Regions from separate parts of the Streptomyces sediminicola genome, predicted to be linked through region 1. Evidence: predicted binding sites of a transcription regulator. Region 1 holds the regulator's gene; each other region holds the start of a gene.
The links. The regulator HrcA, encoded in region 1, represses chaperone genes, less so after heat shock. The targets are predictions, from matches to a motif close to TTNGCACTCNGNNNNNCNGAGTGCNAA.

Region 1 (4,332 bases):
CGGCCCGTGCCACCCGGGCGCGCGCGCCGGGCACCGCCACCGAGCCGGACGCCGTCCGCGTGGGCCGTACCGGGCCGGAGGGCGGCCGTACCAGCGTCACCGCCCTGCCCTCCAGCAGGAACCCGCGGGGCTCCATCGGGAAGACCCGGCGCTTGCCGAAGCGGTCCTCCAGGGTCACGGTGCCCGCCTCGCAGCCGGTCACCGCGCCGCAGAAGCCGGTGCCGGGCTCCTCGACCACGAGTCCGGGCTCGGCCGGCACCTCCGGCACGGGCTGCGGCTTCTTCCACGGCGGGGTCAGATCGGCGGAGTACTGGCGCATTCTGCCGACGATACGAGGAACGGACCGGACGTGATCACCGCGACACGCCGAAGCGGACCGCCAGGGCGTCGCGCTGCGCGCGCACGAACGCCGCGTCGACCACCGCCCCGTGGCCCGGAACGTACCGGGCGTCCTCGCCACCGAGCGCGAGCAGCCGGTCCAGGGCGGCCGGCCAGCGCGACGGCACCGCGTCCGGGCCCGCCTGCGGGGGCCCGGACTCCTCGACGAGGTCCCCGCAGAGGACCACCGCCGGATCGCCCGGCACCAGCACCGCCAGGTCGTGGCCGGTGTGCCCGGGGCCCACGGCGGCCAGCACCGCCCGCGCCCCGCCGCCGAGGTCCAGCGTCACTTCGCCCTCCGTCTCCCGCACGGCCCCGGGCAGCGCGTCCGCCGCCTCCCGCGCCGCGCGCGCGTCCAGGCCGTGCGCCACCGCGTCCGCGACCAGCTCCTCCCGGCCCCCGGTCAGCGCCGCGCCCACGCCCGGGGCCCCGTACACCCGCGCGTCCGGGAACGCCCCCGCCCCCAGGACGTGGTCGAAGTGCGCGTGGGTCAGCGCGAGATGCGTCACACGCGCCCCCGCCGTCCGCTCCGCCCACGCCCGTACCCCGGCCCCCTCGGCCAGGCACGACCCGGCGTCCACCGCGAGGACGCCGCCCGCCCCGAGGACCAGCCCCACCGTGCAGTCCCAGCCCGGCAGCCGCCGCCGTACCACGTGGGCCGTGATCCTCTCCCACCCCGGCTCTTCCCAAGTCACCGTCATGCGGCGACGCTAGCGGTCCGGTCACCCCGCGCGACGGCGTGTGCCCCGGCCTTGCCCGGGGCGTACCCGACGGCCGTACACTGGGCCCGGGAAGACTGGCACTCGAACACGGTGAGTGCCAGGGGGAACACCGGGCGAAGGCGATCTGGAGGTGTGTTGCGCGATGCTCAGTGAACGCAGGCTCCAGGTGCTGCGCGCCATCGTCCAGGACTACGTGGGCACGGAGGAGCCGGTCGGCTCCAAGGCGCTCACCGAGCGGCACAACCTCGGCGTCTCCCCGGCCACCGTGCGCAACGACATGGCGGCCCTGGAGGACGAGGGGTTCATCGCCCAGCCGCACACCAGCGCCGGGCGCATCCCGACCGACAAGGGCTACCGGCTGTTCGTCGACAAACTGGCCGGCGTCAAGCCGATGACCGCGCCCGAGCGGCGGGCCATCCAGGGCTTCCTGGACGGCGCCGTCGACCTCGACGACGTGGTGGCCCGCACCGTGCGGCTGCTGGCGCAGCTCACGCGGCAGGTCGCGGTCGTGCAGTACCCGTCGCTGACCCGTTCGACGGTGCGCCACGTGGAACTGCTCGCGCTGGCGCCTGCGCGGCTGATGCTCGTGCTGATCACGGACACCGGCCGGGTCGAGCAGCGGATGGTGGACTGCCCGGCGCCGTTCGGGGAGGCGTCCCTCGCCGACCTGCGGGCACGGCTCAACAGCCGGGTCGCGGGCCGCCGGTTCACGGACGTGCCGGGCCTGGTCGAGGATCTGCCCGAGGCGTTCGAGGCCGAGGACCGCGGTACGGTCTCCACCGTGCTCTCCACTCTCCTGGAGACGCTGGTCGAGGAGAACGAGGAGCGGCTCATGATCGGCGGGACCGCCAATCTGACCCGCTTCGGGCACGATTTCCCCCTGGTGATCCGCCCCGTCCTGGAGGCGCTGGAGGAGCAGGTCGTGCTCCTCAAGCTGCTCGGCGAGGCGCAGGAACCGGGCGTCACCGTGCGCATCGGTCACGAGAACGCCCACGAAGGACTCAACTCCACGTCCGTCGTGTCGGTGGGCTACGGTTCGGGCGGCGAGGCGGTTGCCAAGCTCGGCGTGGTCGGTCCGACCCGCATGGACTACCCGGGAACGATGGGAGCGGTACGCGCAGTGGCACGGTACGTCGGACAGATCCTGGCGGAGTCTTAGGTGGCCACGGACTACTACGCCGTACTCGGCGTGCGACGCGACGCGTCCCAGGACGAGATCAAGAAGGCGTTCCGCCGGCTCGCGCGCGAGCTGCACCCGGACGTCAACCCCGATCCGAAGACGCAGGAGCGTTTCAAGGAGATCAACGCCGCCTACGAGGTGTTGTCGGACCCGCAGAAGAAGCAGGTCTACGACCTCGGCGGAGACCCCCTCTCGCAGGCCGGCGCCGCCGGTGGCGCGGGCGGCTTCGGCGCGGGCGGCTTCGGGAACTTCTCGGACATCATGGACGCCTTCTTCGGCACGGCGTCGCAGCGCGGGCCGCGCTCGCGCACCCGCCGGGGCCAGGACGCCATGATCCGCATCGAGGTCGAGCTGGACGAGGCGGCCTTCGGCACGACCAAGGACATCCAGGTCGACACGGCCGTCGTCTGCAACACCTGCAACGGTGAGGGCGCCGCGCCCGGCACCTCCGCGCAGACCTGCGACATGTGCCGCGGCCGGGGCGAGGTCTCCCAGGTCACCCGGTCCTTCCTGGGCCAGGTCATGACCTCGCGGCCCTGCCCGCAGTGCCAGGGCTTCGGCACCGTGGTGCCCACCCCGTGCCCCGAGTGCGCGGGCGACGGCCGCATCCGCTCCCGCCGCACCCTGACGGTGAAGATCCCGGCCGGTGTGGACAACGGCACCCGCATCCAGCTCGCCGGCGAGGGCGAGGTCGGCCCCGGCGGCGGCCCGGCCGGCGACCTGTACGTCGAGATCCACGAACTGCCCCACCAGACCTTCCAGCGGCGCGGCGACGACCTGCACTGCACGGTCACCATCCCGATGACCGCGGCGGCCCTCGGCACCAAAGTGCCCCTGGAGACCCTGGACGGCCTGGAGGAGGTCGACATCCGGCCCGGCACCCAGTCCGGCCAGTCGATCCCGCTGCACGGCCGCGGCGTCACGCACCTGCGCGGCGGCGGCCGGGGCGACCTCATCGTCCACGTCGAGGTGACCACCCCCACCAAGCTCGACCCCGAACAGGAGCGCCTGCTGCGCGAGTTGTCGAAGCTGCGCGGTGAGGAACGCCCGCAAGGCCAGTTCCAGCCCGGCCAGCAGGGACTCTTCTCCCGGCTCAAGGACGCCTTCAACGGCCGCTGATCCGGACCGCCGCACTCCCCCTCGTGGATGACCACGGCATATGCCGATGGAAGGGTGGCTGCGAACCGGCGGGGAGGACGTGACACCATGCCGTCATGTCCTCCGCGCTGACCGGTCTCACCCCGTACCCGATCGTGCAGGCGCCCATGGCCGGCGGCGTCTCGGTGCCGCAGCTCGCCGGCGCGGTCTGCGAGGCGGGCGGGCTGGGCTTCCTCGCGGCCGGGTACAAGACCGCGGACGGCATGTACCAGGAGATCAAACAGCTCCGCGGACTGACCGGCCGCCCCTTCGGCGTCAACCTCTTCATGCCGCAGCCGGAGACCGCCGACCCCGCCGCCGTCGGCGTCTACGCCGAGCAGCTCGCCGGCGAGGCCGCCTGGTACGAGACCGAGCTGGGCGACCCCGACAACGGCCGCGACGACAACTACGACGCCAAACTCGCCGTGCTCCTCGACGATCCCGTCCCGGTCGTCTCCTTCCACTTCGGCGTGCCCGCCCCCGAGGACCTGGAGGCGCTGCGCCGCGTCGGCACCGTCACCCTGGTCTCGGCGACCACCGCCGAGGAGGCGCGGGCCGTGGAACGGGCCGGCGCCGACGCGGTGATCGCCCAGGGCGCGGAGGCGGGCGGCCACCAGGGCACCCACCGGGACAACCCGGAGACCGGCGGCGCCGGGACCGGGCTGCTCTCCCTGGTCGCGCAGGTCCGCGAGGCGGTCTCCCTGCCCGTCGTCGCCGCCGGGGGGCTCATGCGCGGCGCGCAGATCGCCGCCGTCCTCGCCGCGGGCGCCGGCGCGGCCCAGCTCGGCACCGCCTTCCTCGCCACCCCCGAGTCCGGCGCCCACCCCCTGCACAAGGCGGCGCTGACCAACCCGCTCTACGTCCGCACCGAACTGACCCGCGCCTTCTCCGGCCGCCCCGCCCGCGGCCTGGTCA
Region 2 (4,332 bases), 890 kb from region 1:
AAGCGCCAACGCCGCCACCCCTGCCGCCGGTTCGGTCGACCTCGGTCCCGCCGCCGCGCTCTCCTGCCGCGAATGCGGCCACAGCGTCCCGCTCGGCCCGGTCTTCGCCTGCGAAGAGTGTTTCGGACCGCTGGAGATCGCCTACGACTTCGCCGGCCTGGACGCCGGGGAACTGCGCCGGCGCATCGAGTCCGGCCCCGCCAGCATCTGGCGCTACGCCCCGCTGCTGCCCGTCCCCGCCGACGTGGCCGGCAAGCCCAACCTCAACCCGGGCTGGACCCCGCTCGTGCGGGCCGACCGCCTCGCCGCCGAACTCGGCGTCACCGGCGGGCTGTTCGTCAAGGACGACTCCGGCAACCCGACGCACTCCTTCAAGGACCGCGTCGTCGCCCAGGCGCTGGAGGCCGCCCGCGCCTTCGGCTTCACCACCCTGTCCTGCTCCTCCACCGGCAACCTGGCCGGCGCCGTCGGCGCCGCCGCCGCCCGCGCCGGACTGCGCTCGTGCGTCTTCATCCCGCACGACCTGGAGCAGGGCAAGGTCGTCATGGCCGCGGTCTACGGCGGTGACCTCGTCGGCATCGAGGGCACCTACGACGACGTGAACCGCTTCTGCTCCGAGCTGATCGGCGACCCGGCCGGCGAGAGCTGGGGCTTCGTCAACGTCAACCTGCGGCCCTACTACGCCGAGGGCTCCAAGACCCTCGCGTACGAGATCTGCGAACAGCTCGGCTGGCGCGTCCCGGACCAGATCGTGGTCCCGATCGCCTCCGGCTCCCAGCTCACGAAGATCGACAAGGGGCTGCGCGAGCTGATCTCCCTGGGCCTGGTCGAGGACCGGCCGTACAAGATCTTCGGGGCGCAGGCCGAGGGCTGCTCGCCGGTGGCCGCGGCCTTCAAGGCCGGACACGACGTGGTCCGCCCGCAGAAGCCGGACACCATCGCCAAGTCCCTCGCCATCGGCAACCCGGCCGACGGCCCCTACGTCCTCGACATCGCCCGCCGCACCGGCGGCGCCGTGGAGGACGTGACCGACGCGCAGATCGTGGACGCGATCCGGCTGCTCGCCCGCACCGAGGGCGTCTTCGCGGAGACCGCCGGCGGCGTGACCGTCGGCGTGACCCGCAAGCTGGTCGAGAGCGGCGTCCTCGATCCCACCCTGACCACCGTCGTGCTCAACACCGGCGACGGGCTCAAGACCCTGGACGCGGTGGCCGACACCGGCCTGACCGCCACGATCCGCCCCAGCCTGGAGTCGTTCCGCGCGGCCGGCCTCGGCTGAGCCACCGCCCCGCCGTCCCCTCGTCGTCGGGCGGCGGGGGCTGGACGCGCAGCTCCCGCGCCCGTCGGTCCGCCACCCCTTCCGGAGGTTCCCCCGTGAGTGTCACCGTCCGCATCCCCACCATCCTGCGCCCCTACACCGGGGGCCGCGCCGAGGTCAGCGCCGAGGGCGCGACCCTCGCCGAGGTCATCTCCGACCTGGAGAAGAACCACACGGGCATCGCCGCCCGCGTCCTGGACGACCAGGGCAAGCTGCGCCGCTTCGTGAACGTCTACGTCGACGACGACGACGTCCGCTTCGAGCAGGGGCTGGAGACGGCGACCCCGGACGGCGCGGGCGTCTCCATCATCCCGGCGGTCGCCGGCGGCTGACCGACCCTGGCCGTTACCAAAGGTAATGGCGGTGACCCGCCGTGCGCGGGACCTGCCCCCTCCGTGAGAGAAGCGGAGGGGGCAATTCCATGGGGTTGAGCACGGTAGAGTTGGGGAACGCGGTCTCCTCCGACGGTTCGGGGACCCTGAATTCCTGCCGTACGCCCGACAAGATGCAGCCAAAGTCTGGGCGGCATTCGCGGCTTTTGTGGCCTTTGTGTGGCCCGACTTGACCGGAATTCAACCGAATTCTCGCCACTTTCCTGGCCCGGCGCGTCCAGATTTCTCGTCCGATTGACCTGTTGCAGACGGCAGTTGGGCAGATACATTCGGCCGCGGTCGACGCGTTCCGGCGCACGCCCCCAAGCACGGGGGGTGAGGTCTGACCCGGGTCCGCGAAGTGCGGATCTGTGCAAGGGCCAGTAATAGGGGAGTTAGGCATGGCTCAGGGCACCGTCAAGTGGTTCAACGCGGAGAAGGGGTACGGCTTCATCGCGGTCGACGGTGGTGCGGATGTTTTCGTCCACTACAGCGCGATTCAGATGGACGGCTACCGCACCCTCGAAGAAGGCCAGCGGGTCGAGTTCGAGATCTCGCAGGGTCAGAAGGGCCCGCAGGCCGACATGGTCCGCCTCAGCGCCTGAGACGTACGGCCACCGAAAGCGAACGGTTCTTCTCCGAAGGGCCCGCACCCCACGGGGTGCGGGCCCTTCGGGCCGTCCCGGGCGGGGGCTCCCCGGTGTTCGCGGGCGGCGGAGCCGGGCCGCGGATCGCCCGGAGGCGCTTGCACTCGGCAGGGTCGAGTGCTAATCATTGCGTTAGCACTCTGAAGGTGAGAGTGACAACGAGGACCGGGTCGGTGAGGCCCGCGGGCCGGGTGGGGAAGGAACCACGAGGCACGCGAGCCGTCCGTCGCGGGCGCGGGCGCGGTCCGAAGGAATCACCCCCAGTCCTGGAGGGACCACTTCACATGGCCAAGATCATCGCGTTCGACGAGGAGGCACGGCGCGGCCTCGAGCGCGGCATGAACCAGCTCGCGGACGCCGTCAAGGTGACGCTCGGCCCCAAGGGCCGCAACGTCGTCCTCGAGAAGAAGTGGGGCGCCCCCACGATCACCAACGATGGTGTGTCCATCGCCAAGGAGATCGAGCTCGAGGACCCGTACGAGAAGATCGGCGCCGAGCTGGTCAAGGAAGTCGCCAAGAAGACGGACGACGTCGCCGGCGACGGTACGACCACCGCCACCGTCCTCGCCCAGGCCCTGGTCAAGGAGGGCCTGCGCAACGTCGCCGCGGGCGCCAACCCGATGGCCCTCAAGCGCGGTATCGAGAAGGCCGTCGAGGCCGTCTCCGCCGCCCTGCTGGAGCAGGCCAAGGACGTGGAGACCAAGGAGCAGATCGCCTCCACGGCCTCCATCTCCGCCGCCGACACCCAGATCGGCGAGCTGATCGCCGAGGCCATGGACAAGGTCGGCAAGGAAGGCGTCATCACCGTCGAGGAGTCCCAGACCTTCGGTCTGGAGCTGGAGCTCACCGAGGGTATGCGCTTCGACAAGGGCTACATCTCGGCGTACTTCGCCACCGACATGGAGCGTATGGAGGCCGTCCTCGACGACCCGTACATCCTGATCGCCAACTCCAAGATCGGCAACGTCAAGGACCTGCTGCCGCTCCTGGAGAAGGTCATGCAGTCGGGCAAGCCGCTGCTGATCATCGCCGAGGACGTCGAGGGCGAGGCCCTGTCGACCCTGGTGGTCAACAAGATCCGCGGCACCTTCAAGTCCGTCGCCGTCAAGGCCCCGGGCTTCGGCGACCGCCGCAAGGCCATGCTCGGCGACATCGCCATCCTCACCGGCGGCGAGGTCATCTCCGAGGAGGTCGGCCTCAAGCTGGAGAACGCCACGCTGGACCTGCTGGGCAAGGCCCGCAAGGTCGTCATCACCAAGGACGAGACCACCATCGTCGACGGTGCCGGCTCGGCCGACCAGGTCCAGGGCCGCGTGAACCAGATCCGCGCCGAGATCGAGAACAGCGACTCGGACTACGACCGCGAGAAGCTCCAGGAGCGCCTGGCGAAGCTGGCCGGCGGCGTGGCCGTCATCAAGGCCGGTGCCGCCACCGAGGTGGAGCTCAAGGAGCGCAAGCACCGCATCGAGGACGCCGTCCGCAACGCGAAGGCGGCCGTCGAGGAGGGCATCGTCGCCGGTGGCGGCGTGGCCCTGCTGCAGGCCTCCCAGGTCTTCGAGAAGCTGGAGCTCCAGGACGACGAGGCGACCGGCGCCAACGCCGTGAAGCTCGCGCTGGAGGCCCCGCTGAAGCAGATCGCCGTCAACGGTGGTCTCGAGGGCGGCGTCGTCGTGGAGAAGGTCCGCAACCTCCAGGTCGGCCACGGCCTGAACGCCGCGACCGGCGAGTACGTCGACATGATCGCCGAGGGCATCATCGACCCGGCGAAGGTGACCCGTTCCGCGCTGCAGAACGCCGCCTCCATCGCCGCGCTGTTCCTCACCACCGAGGCCGTCATCGCCGACAAGCCGGAGAAGGCCGCCGCGCCGGCCGGCGGCGGCATGCCGGGCGGTGACATGGACTTCTGACCGGACCCGTCCGGTCGCGTCCCGCGCATCCGAGGGCGGCATCCCCTGTTCCGGCAGGGGGTGCCGCCCTCGCGCCGTCTTCGGACCCG
Region 3 (4,332 bases), 2.0 Mb from region 1:
GTCATTGTGGGCCAGTCGGTGGAAGCCGCGCGCACGGCGCGGGTGTCGGGCCGGACACGGGGCCGGGCGCTGTCAGGATCCGAGACCATGCGAGTAGTCGTACAAAATGACAAAAGCCGGGCGAGACGCTTCCTCCGGGCGTCCACGCCGGGGGCCCGGATGTGCGGCGGTCTCGCCGCGCTCCTCGTCGCGGCCCTCGCCTCCGGCTGTGCGCAGGACGCGTCCCCCGAGCGGGACACCCCGGCCCGGCAGCCCCTCCAGGCGCCCCCCGCGGGCGCCCAGGAGGGCCCCGAGGCCAAGGCGCGGGCCGAACGCGCGGCCGTCGTCGCCGCGGCCAAGCGCTGGAACCTCGGCCGGGCCCCCCTCGTGGCACCCCCGCCCCCCGCCGAGAAGCCGGTGATCACCGCGCGCGCGGGCTTCGAGGTGGACGGACAGGAGGACCTGCCGCCGGTCTTCACCACCATCCCCACCGAGGACAAGGTCGTCTTCCTCACCATCGACGACGGCGCCGAGAAGGACCCGGAGTTCCTGCGCATGATGCACGAGCTGAAGGTCCCGTACACCGTCTTCCTCACCGACGAGGAGATCAAGGACGACTACGGCTACTTCCGGAAGATGCGCGACCTCGGCGTCACCCTCAACAACCACACCCTGACCCACCCGTACCTCCCCGCGCTCTCCTACGAGCAGCAGCGGCGGGAGATCTGCGGGATGCAGGACGTGATGGAGAAGCAGTACGGCACGCGCCCGGTCCTCTTCCGCCCGCCGTACGGCAACTACAACCGCGACACGCTCGCCGCCGCCAAGTCCTGCGGCATCCGCTACGCGCCCATCTGGGACGAGGAGGTCTACGTCGACCACTGGGAGTACCGCGAGTGGGACCGGAGCCTGCACCCCGGCGACATCGTCCTGAGCCACTTCCGCGGCCACGCCGACTGGGACGGCTCGATGACCGACCTCGCCCGGCGCTTCCTCGACAAGGTCACCGCCGAGGGCTACGCCGTCGCCCGGCTGGAGGACTACCTGTGAGGCGGGGGCGGTTCCGGACCGCCGGCGCCGCCCCGACGGCCGCCCTCGTGGCCCTGCTCCTCGCCGGCTGCGCCCCCTCCCCGGGCCCCGCCCCCGACGCCGCCGCCGGCAAGCCCGCCGCGCGCGCCGAGGTGCCGGACGCGGCGCTGCCGCCGGTCGTGGACCGCGTCCCCACCACCGACCGGGTGGTCTTTCTCACCTACGACGACGGGGCCGAGCGCGACCCCGGCTTCGCCGACGTGATCCGCGCACACCGGCTGCCCGTCACCCTGTTCCTCACCGAGAACGTCGCCGGCCCGGCCTACGGCCGGTTCGCCCGGCTGCGCTCGGTCGGCGCGAGCCTGCAGAACCACACCCTGGAACACCGCTCCCTGCGCGGACTGCCCTACGCCGGGCAGCGCGCCGAGATCTGCGGCCAGCGGCGCAAGCTCGACTCCCGCTTCGGCATCCGCCCCCACCTGCTCCGCCCGCCCCACGGCACGTACGACACCACGACCCTGCGGGCCGCCGCCGACTGCGGCGTCACCGCGCTCGTCCTGTGGCGCGCGACCGCCGGCGCGGGCGGCGACCTCGTCTTCACCGGCGGCGAGCAGCGGCTGCGGCCCGGCGACATCATCGCCGTCGACCCGGACGAGCCGGCCGGTCCACCGCCCGGCGAGACCACGCTGCGGCTGCTGCGGACCATCGGGGAACAGGGGCTGGCGGTGGGGCGGCTGGAGGACTACCTCTGACCCCCGGCCCGGCGACGCGACGCGGGGAATTGGCACTCCGCTTGACCGAGTGCTAATCGCGGTCATAGTCTCAGGTCTGGCACTCCCCCCAGGAGAGTGCCAACAAAGCGACGGGCAGGTCCGGCACCCGCGACGACGGATCGACCTGGTCGCCACCTCAGACAGTTAACCCCGTGAGATCTCCGAAGGGGGAGGTCGGATCGTGACGACCGCCAGCTCCAAGGTTGCCATCAAGCCGCTCGAGGACCGCATCGTGGTCCAGCCGCTCGACGCCGAGCAGACCACGGCTTCGGGCCTGGTCATTCCGGACACCGCCAAGGAGAAGCCCCAGGAGGGCGTCGTCCTGGCCGTGGGCCCGGGCCGCTTCGAGGACGGTAACCGTCTTCCGCTCGACGTCTCCGTCGGCGACGTCGTGCTCTACAGCAAGTACGGCGGCACCGAGGTGAAGTACAACGGCGAGGAGTACCTCGTCCTCTCGGCCCGCGACGTGCTCGCGATCGTCGAGAAGTAAGTCGACTCACCTCGACTCCTGCTCAGCAGCTGCGCCCCTGGCCCCCGCGGACGACAAGAAGCCGGGCGCCCGGGGCGCAGTCAGTTTTCTAGATTTCCGAGAGGGCTCACGCTCCCATGGCGAAGATCCTGAAGTTCGACGAGGACGCCCGTCGCGCCCTCGAGCGCGGCGTCAACAAGCTCGCCGACACCGTGAAGGTGACGATCGGCCCCAAGGGCCGCAACGTCGTCATCGACAAGAAGTTCGGCGCCCCGACCATCACCAACGACGGCGTCACCATCGCCCGCGAGGTCGAGATCGAGGACCCGTACGAGAACCTCGGCGCCCAGCTGGTGAAGGAGGTGGCGACCAAGACCAACGACATCGCGGGTGACGGTACGACCACCGCGACCGTCCTGGCCCAGGCGCTCGTCCGCGAGGGTCTGAAGAACGTCGCCGCGGGTGCCTCCCCGGCGCTGCTGAAGAAGGGCATCGACGCGGCCGTCGCCGCCGTGGCCGAGGACCTCCTCGCCACCGCGCGTCCGATCGAGGAGAAGTCCGACATCGCCGCCGTCGCCGCGCTGTCCGCCCAGGACCAGCAGGTCGGCGAGCTGATCGCCGAGGCGATGGACAAGGTCGGCAAGGACGGCGTCATCACCGTCGAGGAGTCCAACACCTTCGGCCTGGAGCTGGACTTCACCGAGGGCATGGCCTTCGACAAGGGCTACCTGTCGCCGTACTTCGTGACGGACCAGGAGCGGATGGAAGCGGTCCTGGACGACCCCTACATCCTCATCCACCAGGGCAAGATCGCCTCCATCGCGGACCTGCTGCCGCTGCTGGAGAAGGTCATCCAGGCCAACGCCTCGAAGCCGCTGCTGATCATCGCCGAGGACGTCGAGGGCGAGGCCCTCTCCACCCTCGTCGTGAACAAGATCCGCGGCACCTTCAACGCCGTCGCGGTGAAGGCCCCCGGCTTCGGCGACCGCCGCAAGGCGATGCTCCAGGACATGGCCGTCCTCACGGGCGCCACCGTCATCTCCGAGGAGGTCGGCCTCAAGCTCGACCAGGTCGGCCTGGACGTGCTCGGCACCGCCCGCCGCATCACGGTCACCAAGGACGACACCACGATCGTCGACGGCGCCGGCCAGAAGGCCGACGTCGAGGGCCGCATCGCCCAGATCAAGGCCGAGATCGAGGCCACGGACTCCGACTGGGACCGCGAGAAGCTCCAGGAGCGCCTCGCGAAGCTGGCCGGCGGCGTGTGCGTCATCAAGGTCGGCGCCGCCACCGAGGTGGAGCTGAAGGAGCGCAAGCACCGTCTGGAGGACGCCATCTCCGCGACCCGCGCCGCGGTCGAGGAGGGCATCGTCTCCGGTGGTGGCTCCGCCCTGGTCCACGCCGTCAAGGTGCTGGAGGGCAACCTCGGCAAGTCCGGCGACGAGGCCACCGGTGTGTCGGTCGTCCGCCGCGCCGCCGTCGAGCCGCTGCGCTGGATCGCCGAGAACGCCGGCCTGGAGGGCTACGTCATCGTCTCCAAGGTGGCGGAGCTGGAGAAGGGCAGCGGCTACAACGCCGCCACCGGCGAGTACGGCGACCTGGTCAAGGCCGGCGTCATCGACCCGGTGAAGGTCACGCGCTCCGCCCTGGAGAACGCGGCCTCCATCGCCTCCCTCCTCCTGACGACCGAGACCCTGGTCGTCGAGAAGAAGGAAGAGGAAGAGCCGGCCGCCGCAGGCCACGGCCACGCCCACTGAGCGCCGAGCCGAGTCGATCGAACGGTGCCCAGTGCCCCCGCGGGGGTGCTGGGCACCGTTCGTCGTTCACCTGGCGGTCTCGGGGAGCTTCTCGTAGCGGCTCAGGACCGCGGCCGGCGCACCCCGCGTGTCAACTCGAAAGAGCCGCATCGCTCGACCAGAACGTCGACTTCACGTTCGGCGCCGGCAACTCCCGCTCCGCGTAGTCGGGGCCGCTGGGGCTGCTGGTCGGCTGAGCGACCTCGGACTTCTCCACGCACGGCGTGGTGACACTCAGGTGCGCCTGACCGTTTGGCGCGACCAGGACTTCCAGCTGAAAGCCGTC

Region 2: a site for HrcA is predicted at 2,434-2,460, ahead of groL (chaperonin GroEL). Genes of this name have one in related genera too.
Region 3: a site for HrcA is predicted at 1,790-1,816, ahead of groES (co-chaperone GroES). Genes of this name have one in related genera too.

What each region holds. Positions count from the first base shown of each region.
Region 1 is NZ_CP144555.1:4,742,033-4,746,364, forward strand. It holds gene VM636_RS20800 (DUF3097 domain-containing protein) at 1-319, opposite strand, end outside; gene VM636_RS20805 (MBL fold metallo-hydrolase) at 354-1,079, opposite strand; gene hrcA (heat-inducible transcriptional repressor HrcA) at 1,243-2,259, shown strand; gene dnaJ (molecular chaperone DnaJ) at 2,260-3,399, shown strand; gene VM636_RS20820 (nitronate monooxygenase) at 3,495-4,332, shown strand, end outside.
Region 2 is NZ_CP144555.1:3,853,987-3,858,318, forward strand. It holds gene thrC (threonine synthase) at 1-1,279, shown strand, start outside; gene VM636_RS16950 (MoaD/ThiS family protein) at 1,375-1,650, shown strand; gene VM636_RS16955 (cold-shock protein) at 2,091-2,294, shown strand; gene groL (chaperonin GroEL) at 2,621-4,243, shown strand.
Region 3 is NZ_CP144555.1:2,770,368-2,774,699, reverse strand. It holds gene VM636_RS11925 (polysaccharide deacetylase family protein) at 160-1,029, shown strand; gene VM636_RS11920 (polysaccharide deacetylase family protein) at 1,026-1,760, shown strand; gene groES (co-chaperone GroES) at 1,963-2,271, shown strand; gene groL (chaperonin GroEL) at 2,388-4,007, shown strand; gene VM636_RS11905 (hypothetical protein) at 4,138-4,332, opposite strand, start outside.